Granulicella sibirica: one gene and its partner. The protein of the gene in region 2 binds, or shares a complex with, the protein of the main gene of each other region. Links are inferred from orthologs where the notes say so. Each region holds a gene or a part of one and is shown on either strand. Other genes may lie near its edges.

Region 1 (3,213 bases), on a different replicon or contig from region 2:
TCAACCTCCAGTTCCTTCCAGATGTGCTCCGGGATCGATTGCGCCAGGATAGACGAAGCCTGTTCCGCATCTGCCGGTTTCACCACCACCCGTGGTCCCCGGCTATCCATGACTCCTCCCTGCCCCGTCACAAGGAAACTCTCCACCTTCGATTCCAGCAGAAAAGCCCGCGCCGCATTCGCCTCGCTGATCGTCGCAAAGAGAAACGTGCAATCCTCTGGAGCCCGCTCCGCGTAGTCCCGCAGCATCTGGGGATCGTGAAGCCAGCTCTCCTCGTCATGATCTTCCTCCACGGCGGTCTTTGAGGCGTCAGGGGCAAGATCAAGCCCCCGGAGAGCGATCTCTCTGCGAAGAATCTCCTGGGCGATGGGGGTGAGTTCCTCAGGCTGCTCAGCAAGATGCAAGAGCCGCTCCTCCGGCAGATCGCGATAGTAGGCGGTAAGCCGGTCGTCCTCTTCCTGCGTCCAGTCCATGATCCACTCCGATGTCGAGAGTACTACGCCCCTCAGTCGCAATACTCCCCAGCCGCCACCAGCTCCGCCGCCATCACCTCATCCTCATTCGCCACGGCCGTCTCCGCCCGCGACGCGAAGAACGCATCGACAGCATCCAGCACGCTGGCCCCGTTCTTCGAGTCGAAGATCTGCTTCCGCAGCGCCCCGCCCCCGGGCACGCCGTGCGTAAACCACGCCGCGAACTGCTTCATCTTCCCGACGCAGTCCCGTGCCTGCTTCTCCCGCGCGACCTGTCCGGCAGCGGTGATCGCTTCGGCGCGCGCGATCTCGTTGGCGTTCTCCATCTCGATCTCTTCGACCATCTTCTGGAAGTAGTCCCGGATCATCCGGTACCGGTCCTGATCCGTCGGGCTGTCGTACCTGCCGGTCGCCGTGTACTGCGCGATCTGCCGGAAGATCCACGGGTTCGCCGGAGCCACGCGCCCGATCATCACCGCGTCGCACCCCGTCTTGTCGACCATCGCCGCCGCGTCTTCGGGCGTCCGCACATCCCCATTCCCGATTACCGGGATCGATACCGCATCCTTCACCGCCGCGATCCACTCCCACCGCGCCTGCCCGGTGTACCCATCTTCGCGCGTCCTCGCGTGCAGGGCGACCGCGTTCAACCCGCAGTCCTCCGCCATCTTCGCAAGCTCCACGCAGACGATGTGCTTATCGTTCCACCCCATCCGGAACTTCACGGTGAAGGGAATCGAAATCGATGCCCGCACCGCCTTGAAGATCTCCCCGATCAGGGGCAGATCCCGCAGCAACCCCGACCCGCCATTACACGCCACCACCCGCTTCGCCGGACACCCCAGGTTCAGGTCGACGATGTCGAACCCCGCATCCTGGCAGATCCTCGCGCTGTCCGCCAGCGTCACCGGGTTCGACCCGAACAACTGCGCCGAAATCGGGTGCTCGTCATCGTAGTACGTCAGATACCTCTTCCGCTTCGTCTCCCGCATCCGCGAGAGTCCATCGGCCGAGGTAAACTCCGTCATGATCAGCCCGCACCCGGACTGCTGATTCGACGTAACACTGTCCACATTTACCGCACTTTGCCCCGCGTCCTGACCAGCGTTTTCAGCCGAAAACATGCTCGCATTTTTGATAAACCGGCGAAAAACTGTGTCCGTCACGCCCGCCATCGGAGCCAGCACAGTAGCTGGAGCAATCCGTACGTTGCCGATATCAAAGGACTTAGGCACACGCGCTCCCTCAGGCATCGCATGCTCCACCGGATCGTCCCACTGCTTTTTCTCGAGCGTATACCGCTTCTTCATGCAATCGAACCCCTTCAAAACAAAAGGCCCCCGCACAGCGCGGAGGCCTTTCGCTCAAAACCGCAGCAATTACTTGGTCTCGGTCTTCGCCGTCTCGGCCTTGCCCGCATCGGACTTGGCGAACTTGCGGCGGAAGCGCTCGACGCGGCCTGCCGTATCGATCAGCTTCTGCTTGCCCGTAAAGAACGGGTGGCAAGCCGAGCAGATTTCCACGACGATGTCGCCCTTGTGTGTGGAACGCGTCTCAAACTGGTTGCCGCACGCGCATTTGACGTTGGTGAGGTGATAATCCGGGTGAATTCCTGCCTTAGGCATCGTAAATCCTGTCTTTTCTCGAATTTGCCGGCGTGCGGATCGCTTGCGAACGGGCGGACTCACGGTCACATCGATGGGCCTGTCGCACTGCCAGTGGCACACTTCCGTGGAAGAGCGCCTTCTAAGTATATAGGATTCCGCCACCCAGCAAACGGATTCATCTGCTGCCATACTGAAGAGGTTATGACCGAAGTCTGCAAGATCTGCGATGGAGCTGGCCTCCGCATCATCCAGGAAGAGGGCCGCCAGGTCGCCGCCCCCTGTGTCTGCCGCATCGAGCAGCGCGCCGCCCGCATGCTCGACCGCGCCCGCATCCCCAAGCGCTACGAACACTGTTCGCTCGAATCCTTCGACACCCACTTCCACTCTTCGAACAAGACCCTCACCGCCGCCCACATGCGCGCACGCCGCTTCGTCGAGAATTACCCCATCGAAACGGGCGGTACTGGCCTCCTGCTCACCGGCTCCATCGGCGTCGGCAAGACCCATCTCGCCGTCGGCATCCTGCAGGCGCTTGTCGCCGAACGCGGAGCCACCGGCCTCTTCTACGACTACCGCGACCTCCTCAAGCAGGTACAGCACAGCTACAACTCAAAGGTTGCTGCCACCGAACTCGAGATCCTGCGCCCCGTCTTCGACGCCGAGGTCCTCGTCCTCGACGAGCTTGGGGCCTCGAAGCCGACCGACTGGGTCTGGGACACTGTCGCCCACATCCTCAACACCCGCTACAACGACCGCCGCACCACCATCATCACCACCAACTACGCCAACTTCGGCCCGCTCGGTACCGAGCCCGCGAACATCCGGGGCAAGGAAGAGACCCTCGGCGACCGCATCGGCGAACGCATGCGCTCGCGCCTCCAGGAGATGTGCATGGTCGTCGAGATGCAGGGCAAGGACTTCCGCCAGACGGTCAAGCGCGCCAGCTTCGCCTGAGTCATTTGCTGAGTCATCAGCCCGTATAGAATCGAGGCCAGTATGAGCGACTCCCAGCCGAACGTTCCGACCTCCGCCAGCTCGAACGCCCTCTTCGCCACGCCTCCTGCGGAGCGTGGCGGCTTCCCCAAGGCGGCGGTCTTCGGAGCCATCGGGGCTGTGCTCGTCATCGTGCTCGG
Region 2 (3,684 bases):
CTTCCCCCCACTCTGGATTGCCATGATGCGCGGCTCACTCGGAGCCCTCCTGCTTTGGAGCGCGCTCTTCCTCACCGGCCATAAGCCACCGGCGCGCAAACATCTTCCCTGGCTCCTCCTCGTCGCGCTCTTCAACAACGCCATCCCCTTCACCTGCTTCGCCTGGGGCGAGCAGGTCGTCCCAAGCAACACCGCCTCCGTCCTCAACGCCACCACACCCATCTGGACGCTCCTTCTCACCCTGGCCGTCTATCGCACGCGCATCGGCTGGAACGTCATCGGCGGCGTCATCCTCGGCTTCGCCGGGGTCGTTCTCGTAGTCCTCAACCAGTCCGCCACCATGCCCGTTAGCGTCACCCACGCGCAGTTCCTTCGCGGCATCCTCCTCATCTCCACCGGAGCCCTCGGCTACGCCATCGCCGCCGTCATCGCCAAGGCAAAGCTCCAGGGCGTCGACCCCATCGGCATCGCCGCCTGCCAGCTCGGCTTCGCTGCCCTCATGGTCGCGCCGCTCGCCCTTACCCTTGGCCATCCCACGAACCTTCATCTGGCCAACTGGCTCGCCATCATCGTCCTCGGCTTCGCCGGAAGCGGACTCGCCTATCTCCTCTTCTTCCATCTCCTTACCACCATCTCCGCCACCCACGTCGTAGCCGTCACCTACCTCCTGCCCATCTGGGGAGTCTTCTGGGGCTTTATCGCCCATGAGCACGTAGGCCCGGGCACGTTCCTTGGCGTCGGCATCACCATCGTGGGACTCGGCCTCATGAACCTCCGCCGCGGACCCGCCGCCGCGCCCGCCACAGCCTCGCGCCCGCAAGCCGAAGAGGCCCGCTCTTGACTTCCCTGCTATAATTCCCTCAGGAATAGCGGAAGTCCGGCTGCATATCGCGCCACTCGAAGTCCGAAGCTAAGTTGAATGTTTCGAAGACTTTAGGACTTTCCTACCCAGGTGGGGAGTATAGACCTCTGCCCCTCAGCAATCCCGCTCGTCCAGAAAACAGGCCGAAATGGTGTACACTGAGAAACGACTTCAGTAGCGAGAAAGCAGTTCCATGTCCATTCATCCAATCATGCAGAAACTGGCCGCGAAGCTCGAGCGGACCGATCTCCCCGCGTTTGCCCCCGGCGACACCGTCCGCGTTCAGGTCAAGATCAAGGAAGGCGAGAAAGAGCGCCTCCAGGCCTTCGAAGGCATGGTCATCGCCAGCCGCAAGGGCCCCCAGGGCACATTCACCGTCCGCAAGATGTCCTTCGGACAGGGCGTAGAGCGCATCTTCCCCTACAACTCCAAGGTAGTGGACAAGGTCGAGAAGATCCGCTCCTACGAAGTTCGCCGCGCCAAGCTCTTCTACCTCCGCGGCCTCCGCGGCAAGGCAGCCCGCTTGCGCGAGGTCGCCCGCGCCGTCTAACCCCTTTCGCTTCTCAAAAAAGCCACGGCCCCCGGTCGTGGCTTTTTCCTTTGCCGCCGCAGTTGCCCTTGCCTTTCTGGTTGTCATTCCCGAAGGGAATCTGCGTCCGTCTTCGCTTTACCCCGGTTTTCCGCCACTCCCCATCCGCTAAAGTAGAACCAGCATGCCGCCCAAAGCCAGCCCGGCCCAGAAGAAGGCGATCACCAAAGCCACAGCCAAGCAGCGCATGCTCAAGCAACTCATCTGCTCCAGCGCTCCCGAAGAAGCCCTCCGTTACCACGGTTACAAGCAGATTGCCGGAGTCGACGAAGTAGGCCGCGGAGCCCTCTTCGGACCCGTCGTCGCCGCCGCCGTCATCCTCCCCAAGACTGTCAACGCCCTCGCCAAAGCTGGCCTCAAGGACTCCAAGCAGCTCACCCGCGAAGAGCGGGAATCCCTCGACCGCCGCATCCGCCGCGTCGCCGTCGCCATCTCCATCGCCGAGGTCGACGCCGAGACCATCGATCGCATCAACATCTACCAGGCCACCCGCCTCGCCATGCTGAACGCCGTCCTCGGCCTCCCCATCCCCCCCGACCACCTCATCATCGACGCCATGCGCCTCGACCATCCCTGCGCCCAGACCAAGCTCTTCTATGGCGACGCCCTCTGCCTCTCCATCGCCGCCGCCTCCGTCGTCGCCAAGGTCCACCGCGACGCCCTCATGCGCGACCTCGACCTCACGCACCCGCAGTATGGCCTCGCCTCCCACAAGGGCTACGCCACTCCCGAACATCGCCGCGCCCTCACCCAGCACGGCCCCACCCCCCTCCACCGCCAGTCCTTCGCCCCCGTCCGCGCCTCCGACCCCAACGCCCCAGCGAACATCGACGAGCTCCCCGACATGGAAGAGCTCCTCTTCGAAGCCGAAGACTTGGAAGTAGTGGAATCAGGAGAAGCATGGCTCTGACAACCAGGAAGTCCCTAAGCGGACGCAAGCTGATGTGCATCGTGGCCCATCCCGACGACGAATGCTATGCCTTCGGTGGGGCTCTCGCCCTCGCAGCGGAAGAGGGCGTCGAGACCTACGTAATCTGCCTCACCGACGGCCAGGCCGCCACCAACCGTGGCGATGCCGCCACCAGCGAGCACCTCGGCCAGATGCGCCGCGACGAGTTCGCCGACTCCTGCAAGGTCCTCGGCGTCACCCGCCACGAGCTTCTCGACTACCAGGACGCCCAGCTCGAGTTCGCCGACTTCTCCCGCACCGCTTGCCTCCTCGTCGAGCGCATCCGCGCCTTCCAGCCTGACGTTGTCCTCACCTTCAACTCCGACGGCGGCCTCAACACCCATCCCGACCACGCCATGGTCTCCTGCTTCGCCAGCACCGCCTTCCACTGGGCCGCCTCCGCCAAACGCTTTCCGGGTGCCGGCCCCATCTTCGCCCCGAAGCGCCTCTTCCACGTCAGCACAAACTACTTCCTGCCCGAGCGTCCCGCGCCCCTGCCCCCGCCCTACAACATCGTCCTCGACATCCGGTCCGTCTTCGAGACCAAGCTCGAAGCCTTCCGACAGCACACCTCTCAGGCCCCTCTGATGGAAAAGACAAAAGCCATCTTCGCTGAGCACGGCCACAGCGAGTACTACACCCTCGCCGCCGCCATCGACCCCCAGCCCGCTCCCCACCTCACCAGCCTCTTCGAGGGCCTCTAGCCAACACCTCACTCGGCCCCGCTGGTTGTCTCTCCCTTGGCCGTTGCCCTTCTGGTTGTCATTCCGAAGAGAAGCTACGTCTAGCTTTGCCTCTTCCCAGCCAAGACCAAGGGCGCCCCACCTTCGGCGAAGCCTAAGGTGGGAGCCCATACAGCCTGGTCCGGCTCACCCAAACCCATCTCCCCTTACCGCACCTGAAACTCCGGCGACCCCATCACCAGCGCCGTCAGCAGATTCAGCCTCTCCGCGTCCCCAATCCCCGCCTGCCCCTCCACCTGCTTGTGAATCAACTCATTCGTCTTGGCTGAAACACCCCCGCCAATCAACGTATTCTCAAGTACCCCAAGCACCACATCCACACCCTGTTCTGTACCCGGAGTAAACCCGACAGGCTGAGCCGAAGCCGCCGGCTGCGCCATCAACCCAAGCGCAAGCACATGCGGCGAGTCGAACTTCTGATTCGAAAACTTGTTATTCGTAAGCTGATACGCGAAGTTCAGCCGGTCCACCAGAGCGCTCGAGTTCATCCACTGCTCCGCCGTAATGTAATACCCGGTAGGAGGCAGCGCATAAAAGAGCG

The links.
Region 1: rplS (region 2) and rpmE share a complex: the UniProt entries of both Bacillus subtilis proteins name them as parts of the 50S ribosomal subunit. The link is inferred for Granulicella sibirica from one-to-one orthologs.

Annotation. Positions count from the first base shown.
Region 1 is NZ_RDSM01000001.1:2,439,107-2,442,319, forward strand. The notes cover bases 476-3,213. They hold rpmE (50S ribosomal protein L31), read right to left. Parts: upstream 2,099-3,213; coding sequence 1,853-2,098; downstream 476-1,852. Other genes in these bases: dusB (tRNA dihydrouridine synthase DusB), read right to left, coding at 506-1,783; GRAN_RS10150 (ATP-binding protein), read left to right, coding at 2,282-3,034; GRAN_RS10155 (DUF2393 family protein), read left to right, coding at 3,077-3,213. In the rest of the region: GRAN_RS10135 (hypothetical protein), read right to left, coding at 1-473. UniProt on the Bacillus subtilis protein: Binds the 23S rRNA. While neither of the L31 paralogs is essential, this protein seems to function as the main L31 protein.
Region 2 is NZ_RDSM01000003.1:598,968-602,651, reverse strand. Bases 1-2,733 are described here. They hold rplS (50S ribosomal protein L19), read left to right. Parts: upstream 1-1,055; coding sequence 1,056-1,412; downstream 1,413-2,733. Other genes in these bases: GRAN_RS19040 (PIG-L deacetylase family protein), read left to right, coding at 2,352-2,733; GRAN_RS19045 (ribonuclease HII), read left to right, coding at 1,576-2,361; GRAN_RS19055 (DMT family transporter), read left to right, coding at 1-841. In the rest of the region: more of GRAN_RS19040, read left to right, coding at 2,734-3,104; GRAN_RS19035 (DUF1800 domain-containing protein), read right to left, coding at 3,290-3,684. UniProt on the Bacillus subtilis protein: This protein is located at the 30S-50S ribosomal subunit interface and may play a role in the structure and function of the aminoacyl-tRNA binding site.